4 regions of the Bacillus sp. JJ1562 genome follow, and region 1 is predicted to be linked to each of the others. Evidence: riboswitches for the same ligand, from Rfam matches in the RefSeq annotation. Region 1 holds a riboswitch; each other region holds the start of a gene.
The links. Region 1 has a riboswitch for S-adenosylmethionine ahead of V7097_RS05865 (methionine ABC transporter ATP-binding protein). Riboswitches for the same ligand answer to the same signal wherever they lie in the genome.
Positions count from the first base shown of each region.

Region 2: linked by a shared signal. The riboswitch ahead of V7097_RS14425 (methionine ABC transporter ATP-binding protein) and the one ahead of V7097_RS05865 (methionine ABC transporter ATP-binding protein) in region 1 are both predicted to bind S-adenosylmethionine.
Region 3: linked by a shared signal. The riboswitch ahead of V7097_RS13035 (O-acetylhomoserine aminocarboxypropyltransferase/cysteine synthase family protein) and the one ahead of V7097_RS05865 (methionine ABC transporter ATP-binding protein) in region 1 are both predicted to bind S-adenosylmethionine.
Region 4: linked by a shared signal. The riboswitch ahead of mtnK (S-methyl-5-thioribose kinase) and the one ahead of V7097_RS05865 (methionine ABC transporter ATP-binding protein) in region 1 are both predicted to bind S-adenosylmethionine.

Region 1 covers NZ_JBALOQ010000008.1:79,707-82,871, forward strand. Annotated here, with positions in the region: gene V7097_RS05850 (branched-chain amino acid ABC transporter permease) at 1-71, shown strand, start outside; gene V7097_RS05855 (ABC transporter ATP-binding protein) at 83-847, shown strand; gene V7097_RS05860 (ABC transporter ATP-binding protein) at 840-1,538, shown strand; SAM riboswitch class I at 1,722-1,827, shown strand; gene V7097_RS05865 (methionine ABC transporter ATP-binding protein) at 1,915-2,928, shown strand; gene V7097_RS05870 (methionine ABC transporter permease) at 2,918-3,165, shown strand, end outside.
Region 2 covers NZ_JBALOQ010000022.1:40,421-43,585, reverse strand. Annotated here, with positions in the region: gene V7097_RS14435 (MFS transporter) at 1-512, opposite strand, end outside; gene yeiL (transcriptional regulator YeiL) at 593-1,264, shown strand; SAM riboswitch class I at 1,452-1,553, shown strand; gene V7097_RS14425 (methionine ABC transporter ATP-binding protein) at 1,873-2,898, shown strand; gene V7097_RS14420 (methionine ABC transporter permease) at 2,888-3,165, shown strand, end outside.
Region 3 covers NZ_JBALOQ010000019.1:60,257-63,421, reverse strand. Annotated here, with positions in the region: gene V7097_RS13040 (MFS transporter) at 1-909, shown strand, start outside; SAM riboswitch class I at 1,251-1,353, shown strand; gene V7097_RS13035 (O-acetylhomoserine aminocarboxypropyltransferase/cysteine synthase family protein) at 1,433-2,755, shown strand; SAM riboswitch class I at 2,860-2,966, shown strand; gene V7097_RS13030 (methionine ABC transporter ATP-binding protein) at 3,099-3,165, shown strand, end outside.
Region 4 covers NZ_JBALOQ010000034.1:77,431-80,595, forward strand. Annotated here, with positions in the region: gene V7097_RS18955 (pyridoxal phosphate-dependent aminotransferase) at 1-519, opposite strand, end outside; gene V7097_RS18960 (carbon-nitrogen family hydrolase) at 615-1,406, shown strand; SAM riboswitch class I at 1,800-1,957, shown strand; gene mtnK (S-methyl-5-thioribose kinase) at 2,061-3,165, shown strand, end outside.

The DNA of each region.
Region 1 (3,165 bases):
AAGCGAAGCCTCAACCTGTAAAGGAAGAATATATCGAACCCATTAAACAGCAATCAAAAATAAATGGATAGGGAGGACAAAGATGACGACGATTCTTTCAATACAACATTTATCAAAGCATTTTGGTGGGTTAAAAGTAATCGAAGATATTACATTAGCGGTTTCTGTTGGCGAACGTGTTGGACTAATCGGACCCAATGGTGCCGGAAAGACAACCTTTTTTAACATGATTGCGGGAGACTTGAACCCTAGTGGGGGGACAATTACTTATTTTGACCAGGATATAACGAAGGTTCCTAATTATAAACGGACGGAAAATGGAATCGTTCGTACTTTTCAGAAAAATAATCTGATGTTTGGATTAACGGTTAAGGAGAATGTTCGTCTCGTATTGCAAAAAATGAGAAAAGAGCATACTCAATGGTGGAAAAGTGTCAGTCTTAAAAACTACAGTGAACTTCATGAAGAAACAGATGCACTTTTACATGAATGGGGCCTTGAACAATATAGTAACATGAAGGTACAAGAGCTCTCTTATGGGGTTCAAAGACAAATTGAGATTGTCATGGCGATTGCCGGAAAACCGAAGCTTCTCCTTTTAGATGAGCCGACTGCAGGTATGTCACAGGTTGAAACCGACCAAATTATTGCGCTGATTAATAAACTACCAAAAGAAGTAACGATCTGTATGATTGAACATGATATTGATGTGTTGTTCGGTAATATGGACCGGGTGATTGTCCTTCATACTGGAAAACTCATTGCGGATGGCACACCAGAAGCTGTTCGTGAAAATGAAGAGGTAAAGGAAATTTACCTCGGTCGCGAGGAGGCTGCACATGCTTAAACTAAAAGAAGTTAATAGCTTCTACGGTTCCAGTCACATTCTTCATGGTATAAATCTCGAGGTGAAACAAGGGCAGGTTGTAACTCTGCTCGGAAGAAATGGCATGGGGAAAACAACAACGATGCATTCCATTATTGGCTTTGTAAAAAAAGTTCAAGGGGAAATCTTATTTGAAGGTCAAAATATGGCCTCACTCCAAAGTCACCAAATTGCCAAGAAGGGAATTGGAATTGTCCCACAGGGTAGAAGAATTTTTCCGAACCTAACTGTGACAGAAAATCTAACCGTTTTCGCTGATTTCAAAAAAGGCGATTGGAACCTAGAGAAGATCTTTCACTACTTTCCTCGTTTAAAGGAACGTGAAAAATCGCATGCGGGAACCCTTAGTGGGGGGGAACAGTCGATGCTTTCAATTGGTAGGGCATTGATGAGAAATCCGAAAATCCTGCTGCTCGATGAACCGACAGAGGGACTATCCCCATTAATGGTTGGAGAAGTTATGGATGTTCTCTTAAAATTAAAAGAGTCCGGAATGTCGATGCTTTTAGTTGAACAAAATATCTCAACGGCATTACGAATCGCAGATGATGTGTATATTTTAAGTAAGGGGAAGGTCGTCTACCACGACAATCCGGAAGAACTTAAAAACAATATGGATATCGCTTATCATCATTTAGCCTTAAGCAGCTGACAGTTGCCCTTCCCATTCTCGGAAATGGGCTTTTTAATATCCAATAAACTTTTTTTGAAAAATGTAACCATTGAGATAATAAAGATGGAAGCGTTTAACACTTGGTAGGTAGTGTTATAACGTTATTGACAAAAAACTAATAAACTAGTAGTATCTTACTATACAAATTAAAGAAAATTTTCAAACTTATCCAGAGCGACCGAGGGACTAGGCCCTACGACGTCCGGCAACCCCCATTAAGGGAAGGTGCCAATTCCTGCAGAATGATTTTCATTCTGAAAGATAAGTCGAGATAAATCCTTGTATTTCGATGCCTCTTTCAGTGTGAAGGAGGCATTTTTGCGTTAAAAAATAGAGTAACAAAAGAGGTATTTATATGATTGAAATTCGGAATCTTTCAAAGATATATAAAACAAAGAATGGGACTGTCACAGGTGTTGACAATGTGTCATTACAAATAGAAACCGGAGAAATCTTTGGGATCGTTGGATACTCAGGAGCCGGAAAAAGTTCCCTCTTGCGCTGTATCAACCTGCTCGAACGACCAACCTCAGGAAATATCTTAGTCGATAGAGTAGATCTCACTTCCCTGAAAAGCAGTGAATTACGTTCCGCGCGTTTGAAAATCGGAATGATTTTTCAACATTTCTATTTAATTAGTCAAAAAACAGTTTTCGAAAACATCGCGTTTTCCTTAATGGCTGCTAATGTACCAAAAGATCGAATCAAAAAACGAGTTGAAGATTTACTTGAGATGGTAGGGCTTTTGGATAAAAAGGATGTCTATCCATCACAGCTAAGTGGTGGTCAAAAGCAAAGGGTAGGGATTGCGAGAGCACTAGCAAACGATCCAAAAGTGTTGCTTTGTGATGAAGCAACTTCTGCACTGGACCCAACAACAACAAAATCAATCTTAAAGCTTTTAAAAAAGATTAATAAAGAACTTGGGATTACGATTGTCCTCATTACCCATGAGATGGATGTTGTGAAGGAAATTTGCAACCGTATGGCGATTATGCAAGACGGAAGGGTCATTGAAGAAGGTTCTGTTTACGATGTATTTGCAAGTCCGCAAACTGAATTAACGAAGGAATTTATTGAAAGTGTAGTTTCCTTTGAAATTCCTGAAGTTATCCTCGATTCATGTGAAGGGCCGATAGTGAAGGTTATGTTCAAAGGAAATGTTGCTGGTGAGGGTGTTATTTCAGATATGCTTCAGACCTTCAATGTAAAGGGGAATTTCCTACATGGTTCCATTGAATATATTCAAGACACACCGCTTGGTATTTTTATCATGGAGTTAAGGGGTAATAAAGAAGAAATAGAATCAGCAGTGAACTTTATTGAAGAACGTGCTGCACAAGTGGAGGTGTTACGTGATGGGAATTGATTTTAATCATCTCGTGGAGCTTCTCCCTGATATTAATACAGCGTTTTTTCAAACCATCTATATGATTGCTATATCATTACTTATTGCTGTAGTAATCGGACTTCCAGTGGGGATTTTTCTATATGTAACCGATAAAGGGTTATTTTTAGAAAACAAAGTGGTTCAAACTGTTTTAGGATTTGTCGTGAACCTAATTCGTTCGATTCCGTTTATCATCTTGCTTGTCGCATTGATACC
Region 2 (3,165 bases), on a different contig from region 1:
AAAAATCCAATTATACCGAGCAATAGTGCCCAGAAAATAACTTCATCTCCAAACATTCCTGTAAAAATGGTTAAAATTATGCCGACTGAGACAAATCCAATGGATCCCCATCGACGACTTCTTCCATAGTGTATTAACTGTTTACTTTGCACAAGGACACTAGCAGCACTATCTAAAGCTGGCATCAAAGTTGGATAAAATATGTGTAAAACAATCGTTACTATTAGTAAACTAGCAAAGGAACTTGCCGGAATATAACAAAGAAGTGCAACCAGTGTGCCGATTCCTGCCACATTTAATTGAATTTTATGGCTAAATCTCTCTGATAAATAAGGAAATGCAAATAATGTGGACAGGCCTCTTGCGATTAAACCGAGGCTCATGATTAAACTAGCTTCTGAGACTGTAATTCCTTTTGTAAAAATCATCCAACCTGACCAATAAGGTAGAAAAATACCCCATGTCATAAAAAAACTAAAAAAATGTGTACTCATCCAACGTTGTGTATTCATACTTACCCTCCTTATTGATCGCATGATATCATGGAATATATAGAATTAATATGAGATATCTCATGTTTTTGAGGTGGAGTATGGAAATTTACAAAGGTGAGAAGAAACGGCTGTATTTGGAAAATAACTCAATAGCACATCTATTTTCCTTTCAAGTTGAAGAGTTTATAGAAGTGCACGAATATCAACGTGGTGAATGGATTATTCAAGAGGGAAGGAGACCGGATTTTTTATTTTATGTAACGGAAGGAAAAGCAAAAATATATGTAACACATCAAAATGGGAAAGTATCTTTAATAAATTTTATTAGTGCAAATGACTACATTGGGGAGATGGAATTATTAAATGATGTGTACTATACAAAGGGAATTCAAGTATCAACGAAGACTATTTGTTTTGCACTTCCATTTTATCGATATCGCGCAAAATTACTTGGGGATACAAAGTTTCTACGTGAATTAACTAAGTTATTAAGTGTAAAAGCAACACTTATGGCAGCAAAGTATTCACAGAGCCTCGCTTTCCCTCTTGAAAATAGGCTTGCCGATTTTATTTTGCAAACTGCTGATGAAGGGATTTATAGGGAGAAACACGTAATAGTTTGTGATTATTTAGGTGTATCTTATCGGCACCTATTGCATGTACTTACAAAATTTTGCGATAAAAATTACCTGCAAAAGGAAGGTCGGAACTACCAAATTAAACAACACCATTCCTTGTATGAACTTGCCGAGGTGTTGAAAAATAAATAACTATATAGATAAAAGGATATTGTTCAATCACCAAATAGGAAAAGTTAAATACTCATTTAGATACATTATGATTAACCGTATCATAAGTAAATTATTACCTAAAATAATAACAAGAATTTTTAAAAAACTTATTGACAATTAAAGGTGTTCCATGTAACTTATTAAGTACAATTAAATTATCGATGAATTCTTATCCAGAGAGGTGGAGGGACTGGCCCTTTGAAGCCTCGGCAACAGACTAGTTAGTACTGTGCCAAATCCTGCAAGCAAAGAGCTTGAAAGATAAGAAGAGAAGATTAAATTTAAACTTTAAACTCTCTTCTTTGGTGAAGAGGGTTTTATTTTTTGCCAAAATTACGTGCTCATTGGTCAATTAGGGCATTGAATGAATAGGGGGGATGGGAAAGTATGGCTCCGTAACTAGAAAGATTACATATAAAAAAATACTATGCCGATTAGACAACTAAAGGCATCTTTATCCAATAGCTTCTTTTGATGATATTGGAATAAGGATGCCTTTTTTTCTTGTCTTTTTTAAAGGGGATTCGTTTTCTAGGAGTAAAACTTTGGGTCATTAAAAGTGACCATAAACAGAGGGGGATTACAAGTTGATTAAGTTTGAGGAAGTAAGTAAGGTTTTTAGTTCCGGTGGGAAAGAGATACAAGCGGTAAAAGATATTTCCTTAACAATTTCAAAAGGAGAAATCTTTGGGGTGGTTGGATTTAGTGGTGCTGGTAAAAGTACATTGCTCCGACTCGTTAATTTACTGGAACGTCCTACGTCTGGAAGGGTATTGGTTAACGACTTAGACATTTCTAGTATTTCTCAAGCAAATCTACGGAAATTACGAAGAAAAATAGGGATGATCTTTCAATCTTTTAATCTTTTTAACTCACGTACAGTATATGGAAATATCGCTTATCCTTTAAAACTTGCTAAGATGCCGAAACAGCAAATTGACAACCGTGTGAAAGAATTACTTCAATTTGTTGGTTTGCAAGATAAGGCAGATCAATACCCAGAGCAGCTCTCGGGTGGACAAAAGCAAAGAGTCGGTATTGCAAGAGCGCTTGCGACATCACCAGACATTCTTATTTGTGATGAAGCGACTTCTGCGTTGGATCCCGAAACAACAGGAGAAATCCTTCAATTATTACGTAAGGTTAATGAAGAGTATAATATTACAATTTTGCTTATTACTCATGAGATGCATGTAATCCGTAGTATTTGTCATCGAATGGCCGTTATGGAAAATGGATCTGTGATTGAAGAAGGAAATGTTTATGATATATTTTCGAACCCACAATCAAAAACGACGAAAAACTTTATTAGTTCTGTGTTAAACGACAAGCTTTCTAGCAAACTTTTAGAAAAATTGCGCAATAACCATTCAGGAAATTTGTATCGTGTGATTTTTTCAGGTGGTGCTTCTAGTGAGCCAATACTGTCACGAGTAACGAGAAAGCATGGGATTGATTTCAATATTATTTACGGAAGCATTAACGAGTTACAGGATCAATTGTTTGGTAGTTTAATTGTTGAGTTTCAGGGTTCCGATCAATTAATTCAGCAAGTAATCAATGAACTTGAACAAATTGTTGAAATAAGGGAGGTGATTAACCATGAGAGTTGATTGGAGTACATTTTGGCCTCGTATTGTCGAAGCAACTGGTGAAACGATTTTGATGGTAGTTTTTACGTTAGTTTTTTCAAGCATTATTGGTATAGCAATGGGGGTGCTCTTTTTTGTCACACGTAAAGGGAACATATTGGAAAATAAATATATATTTCTCGTACTTAACTTATTAGTGAATATTGTTCGTCCAATCCCTTTTATTATTTTGCTTGTTGCACTCAGTCCCTTAACTCGGGCAGTAATGGGTACAACGATTGGAACGGC
Region 3 (3,165 bases), on a different contig from region 1:
GTTTCTGGTATCCCATGGCTAGCGGAAAATTCAACCGCTAAGCAAAGAGTTCATCTCTTTAGCTTTCATTCAGCAATCATGATGTTTGCGCAGGTCGTTGGAAACATTGCAGGTGGGGCATTATCTGACTCATTCCAATTTATATTTCATATGAGTGGACTATGGAGTGTAAGAATCACTCTTTTAATTGCAACGATCATCTATATTGCAGGAATTCTACCAATCATTAAGATGAATGAACAACGTAGACAACAACCGCAAATTGAAAAAGTAGAATCTTTTGGTCAAAAATTAAAGGTAAATAAATCGCAAATTAAACTAATTGCTATGTTTGCCATTGCACAGATGATCATTGGATTCGGTTCAGGATTAGTCATTCCATATTTGAATTTGTATTTTGCAGATCGCTTTCTAGCTAGTAATACAATTATCGGTTTAATTCTATCATTGGGTCAAGCAGCAACAGCAATTGCAATGATTATAGGTCCCTTCATTGTTAGTAAGGTGGGAGAGGTTCGCGCAGTGGTTTATTTGCAATTATCATCGCTTCCATTCCTTTTACTCACAGGGTATACTGAAAATCTTTACATAGCGGCTATCGCATTTTTATTTAGACAAGCATTAATGAATGCGGGTAATCCGATCCAAGCATCTCTTATTATGGGACGCGTGAACGATTCGATGAAGGGGCTTGCCAATTCAGTCAATCAGATGGTGTTTTCATTAGGATGGGCATTAATGGGACCCGTATCGACCTCAATTGTGATGTTGCATGGGGCTTATTGGGGTTATGCATATGTGTTTACAATTACGGCTGTCTTGTATTTAATTGGATCACTTTATTTCCTACTTGTTTTTAGTAGAAATTCCTTTAAAAATGAGGGAAAACCACTAGCGAAAATATCATAAAGTGAAACTTCAATCAGTAGGGGTTTTCATCATCCCCTACTGATTGTTAGTTGAACCAATCGGGCTTTATGGCAGTTATCCTCCGCCTAAATTTCTTCGTTTTCACTAAAGTTTGAGGTGGGGGTTTTACTGCCCGTTAATGCGGGGGAAAATATCGTATTTCCTGAAAAAAAGGAGCAAATTAACAATATTTGTAGAACGTGTTCCATACTGGCTTAGAAATATTAAATAAACGCGGAATTTTAAATTGCTCATTTTTTCTAAAAATTCATATTGACTTATAATAAAAAAAGAGTTAGCATAATATTAACCTTTTAAAGTATTAAAATTTCATATCGATAATCTTATCAAGAGTGGCGGAGGGAATGGCCCTATGAAGCCCGGCAACCGGTTAATTTACACGGTGCTAAATCCATCAGACTTAGTTTGTCTGAAAGATAAGAAGAGAAACCGTACATACACCTCTTCTTATCGAAGAGGTTTTTATATTTTTATAAACATAAAAACAGAGGGAGAGATTCAAATGAGTGAAAAACAAAAAAATTATAGACCCGAAACAATCGCGATACATGGGGGTCTTGAAGCTGATCCAGTAACTGGAGCAAGAGCAGTTCCAATCTATCAATCAAATGCATATAAATTTAATTCAACCGAACATGCAGCAAATCTATTTGGTCTAAAGGAAAATGGTTATATTTATACTCGTATCCACAACCCAACAACAACTGTTTTTGAAGAAAGAGTTGCACAATTAGAGGGTGGAGTTGGTGCATTAGCAGTCTCAAGTGGAATGGCTGCAATTACAACAGCGATTCTGAATATTGCTGGTGCAGGAGATGAGATTGTATCTGCTTCTACCCTGTATGGTGGAACTTATAACTTATTCGCTAACACGCTTCCTAAATATGGAATTAAGACACATTTAGTAGAACCAACAAATCCTGAAAACTTCCGACAAGCCATTACGCCAAATACAAAGGCGATCTTTGCTGAAACGATCGGAAACCCAAGCTTAGATATCCTTGATATTGAAGCTGTTGCAAACATTGCCCATGAAGCAGGAATTCCGCTAATTATTGACAATACATTTGCAACACCATACTTGTGTAGACCAATTGAACATGGGGCAGATATTGTTGTTCATTCTGCTACAAAATGGTTACTAGGTAATGGAACAACAATGGGTGGAATTATCGTCGATGGTGGTAAATTTGATTGGAATTCACCAAAATTTCCTGGATTTACAACACCAGATCCAAGCTACCATGATTTGGTCTTTGCTGAAGCGTTAGGGCCAGTTGCATATATTATCAAAGCAAGAGTTCAACTTCTTCGTGATTTAGGTCCAGCTCTAAGTCCTTATAATTCATTCCAATTTAACCTAGGTCTTGAAACATTACACGTTCGAATGAAGGAGCATATTGCAAATACGAAAAAAGTGGTTTCTTATCTTAAAAACCATCCTGGGGTTGACTGGGTATTGTATCCTGGTGAAGACGATCACCCTAACAAGCAATTAGCTGATAAATACCTACCAAAAGGTGCAGGCTCAGTTATTATTTTCGGTATAAAAGGCGGAAGAGAAGCTGGTGAGAAGCTAATCAATAATGTTGAGCTTTGGTCACATGTTGCAAACGTTGGTGACGCAAAGAGTTTAATCATTCACCCAGCAAGCACAACACATCAGCAATTAAGTCCGGAAGATCTAAAGTTGTCTGGTGTTTCTGAAGACTTAGTTCGCTTATCTGTTGGAATTGAAAATATTGAAGATATTTTAGAGGATCTAGAGCAAGCCATTAAAACAGCAAATGGAACAAGTTCAGTTTTACCTTTGCCAACAGTTTAACTTTGGTACATTAGTCACATATTTTCATTGACACTTATGCCTTAGAGGTGATAAGATAACTTTCAAGTTGTTTAGTACGATAAAAAAGTAAATAAAGTTGATTACTCTTATTTAGAGTGGTGGAGGGATGTGCCCGATGAAACCCAGCAACCGTCAACATCAGTTGAAAAGGTGCCAATTCACACAAAGCAAAGGCTTTGGAAGATGAGAGAAAGGACCCGCTAGATTATGCCTTTCTGCTCTTTTATTGCAGAAAGGCTTTTTCAATTAGTAATTACTTTTTTCATCGCATAAACTAAACATAGTTATCTTTTGGATTTCTTTGGATAGAAGGTGAAACTACGTGATAACACTAAAAAATGTTAAGAAGATATATAAAACCAAAACAAATTCTGTGACAGCCGTTGATG
Region 4 (3,165 bases), on a different contig from region 1:
AAACATGACCTTCGCTTTTTCAAGCTTTTCCGAATCAATCTCAGAGTAGTCAGGTAAAAAGGCATTTTCTTCTTTCAGTGGCATATAAGCCATTTCGGCTCTAGCAAGTTCAACCCCTGACCAATAATCGGGGTAACCAGGATCTGGGACCAATGCAACATCACCTGGATTTAAAAGGCATTGTGGAATTTCAACTAATCCTGCTTTTCCTCCAAAAAGAATAGCAACCTCCTTTTCTGGGTCAAGTTCAACTCCGTATTCACGTTGATAAAAATCTGCTGCTGCTTTTTTCAAAAATGAATGCCCGCGAAACGGAGAATATTTATGAAATTTCGGTTGGTCCGCAGCCTTTTTTAAGGCTTCTACAATATGTTGTGGCGTTGGCTGATCAGGATTTCCCTGACCTAAATTTATGACATCGTGCCCATCGGCAACGACATTGTTCACCTTTGCAACAAGTGAAGCGAAAAACTGTTTCGGTAAATTTTTCAGAATTTCTGATTGTTTGAAATTTTTCACATCTACACCTTCTTCAAAATACTTGAAATACTAGTCTAAAATCATATATTGTTAGAGTTAACTTGTAAAGTATCATTTCATAGGGAGGACCTTAAATGAATCTAAAAATTGCATGTATTCAGTATGATATTCAAATTGGAAAACCGCAAGAAAATTTTGACCTAATATCTAAAGAGATCAAAAAAACAATGACTACGGATAAACCCGATATTATTATCCTACCAGAGCTTTGGACAACGGGATATGACTTAACGAGACTAGATGAAATTGCGGATAATAATGGTGACGAAACGAAAGAATTTATGAAAAATTTAGCAAAACAATACTCTGTTAATATAGTAGCCGGCTCTATTGCCAAAAAGACTGAGCAAGGCGTTACAAACACTATGTTTGTCTTTAATCGAGATGGTGAAATGACTAGTGAATACAGTAAGCTTCATTTATTCCAGCTTATGGATGAGCATTTGTATTTAAAGGCTGGCGATGCAAAAGGTGATTTTACGATTGAAAATGTACCTGCTGCCGGGGTCATCTGCTATGACATTCGCTTCCCCGAATGGATTCGCGCACATACAACAAGTGGCGCAGAAATTTTATTCGTGGTAGCGGAATGGCCGCTCCCACGCCTTGAGCATTGGCGTACTCTCCTCCTAAGTCGTGCGATAGAAAATCAATGCTATGTTGTTGCTTGTAACAGTGTTGGAAGTAACCCAGATAACGTGTTTGGCGGGCATTCGATGATTATCGATCCTTGGGGAACCATTATTGCCGAAGCAGGTACTGATGCAACTACGTTAGTTGGTGAAATTGACCTTAGCAAGGTACAAGAAGTCAGAAAACAAATTCCTATTTTCCAAGATCGTCGTCCTAATTTTTATCATTCATAGAAATTAAAATCAAAAACACCTAGGAGTATTTGCACCCTGATTTTTTAGGCCCACACGAGGTGGGTCACAAAGACGTTGCCACAGGAAGTGGCGTTCTTAGTCTTTGATCCTAAGCGAGATACAGTGAATCTTCAATCGGTGAAATTTATTTTGCCGATTGTTAGTTGAACCAATCGGGCATTTACTGGTAGTTGTCCTCTATGAGGGCTTAGTACCAGTTAATGCGGGGAAAATTTCCTTTGAAAATCGCATGTCTCCGCCGGAGGCTTCACTTTATTTAGTCGGGATTTGAACCCCGCCTGAATAAAGTGAAAAATATATTGACAATTATGTGTATTCGTTGATATCATTCTTTTCAGTATTAACATATAATTAAATATCTTTAATATTGATCTCTTATCAAGAGTAGGCAGAGGGACTTGGCCCGATGATGCCCAGCAACCGACTGTAATTCCATCGTAAGGTGGGGCGCTTTTTATTAGCGCCGGGGAAACCCACAAGGCACGGTGCTAATTCCAACAGGAAGTATTGAACTTCTTGGCAGATAAGAGGTTTGATGCAGCGTCTTCAAGCCTCTTTCGAATGTGAAAGAGGCTTTTCTGTTTTAGAAAAGCCTCCAACGACTATAAAAATGTATTACTGGAGGTATATAAAATGTCAATTTCTTATCAATCAATTTATGAACCTTTAACAGAAAGTACTGCGGTGGCCTTAGCCAATCGACTTCGCTTGTTTGAAGAAGGAACAGTGCTACGATGCAAGGAAATCGGAGATGGAAATCTAAATTTAGTTTTTCATATTACCCCTGAAGATAACGCAAAAGGAATCATCATTAAGCAAGCATTACCTTATGCAAAGGTTGTTGGTGAGAGCTGGCCTCTATCCTTGAAGCGAGCAACCATTGAAGCTAATGCATTATTAACGGCTGCTGACCATGTTCCAGCACTTGTGCCAAAGGTTTATTATACGGATGAGCAATTAGCCGTTACTGTGATGGAAGACCTCTCCCGTTTACAAATTTCAAGAACTGGACTAATTGAGGGTAAAAACTTCCCTCTTTTATCAGAGCACATCGGGACATATTTAGCAAAAACTCTATTTTATTCATCAGACTTTGGACTAGAGCCAACAAAGAAAAAAGTACTTGTACAAAAATTTATTAACCCTGACCTTTGTAAAATTACAGAAGATCTTGTTTTCACAGATCCATTTTTTGATATTGATACAAACAGCTTTGAAGAGGAGCTACGAAATGATGTTGAGCAGATTTGGGCTGACCAACCACTTAAGCTTGAGGTTGCAAAGTTAAAGCAAAAGTTCTTAACTCAAGCAGATGCTCTATTACACGGCGATTTACACACAGGAAGTATTTTCGCAAGCGATGCAGAGACAAAAGTAATAGATCCTGAATTTGCTTATTTTGGACCACTTGGCTTTGACCTTGGTCAATTCATTGCAAATCTATTATTAAATGCGATTTCACGAGATTCTGAAAAACGTGAGCCACTCTATCAACATATTGAAAAAACATGGGATGTGTTTTCGGCAATATTTTCACAAGCTTGGAAAAATGAAGCTGTAGATCTATACCGTGATACTGAAGGCTATTTGGAATATGTTCTTGAGCATGCATTTGAAGATGCGATTGGATTTGCAGGCTGTGAATTAATTCGCAGAACAATCGGGCTAGCACATGTAGCCGATTTGGATGGAATTGAAAACTTTGAGCAAAGAATCTCAGCGAAACAACATGCTCTTC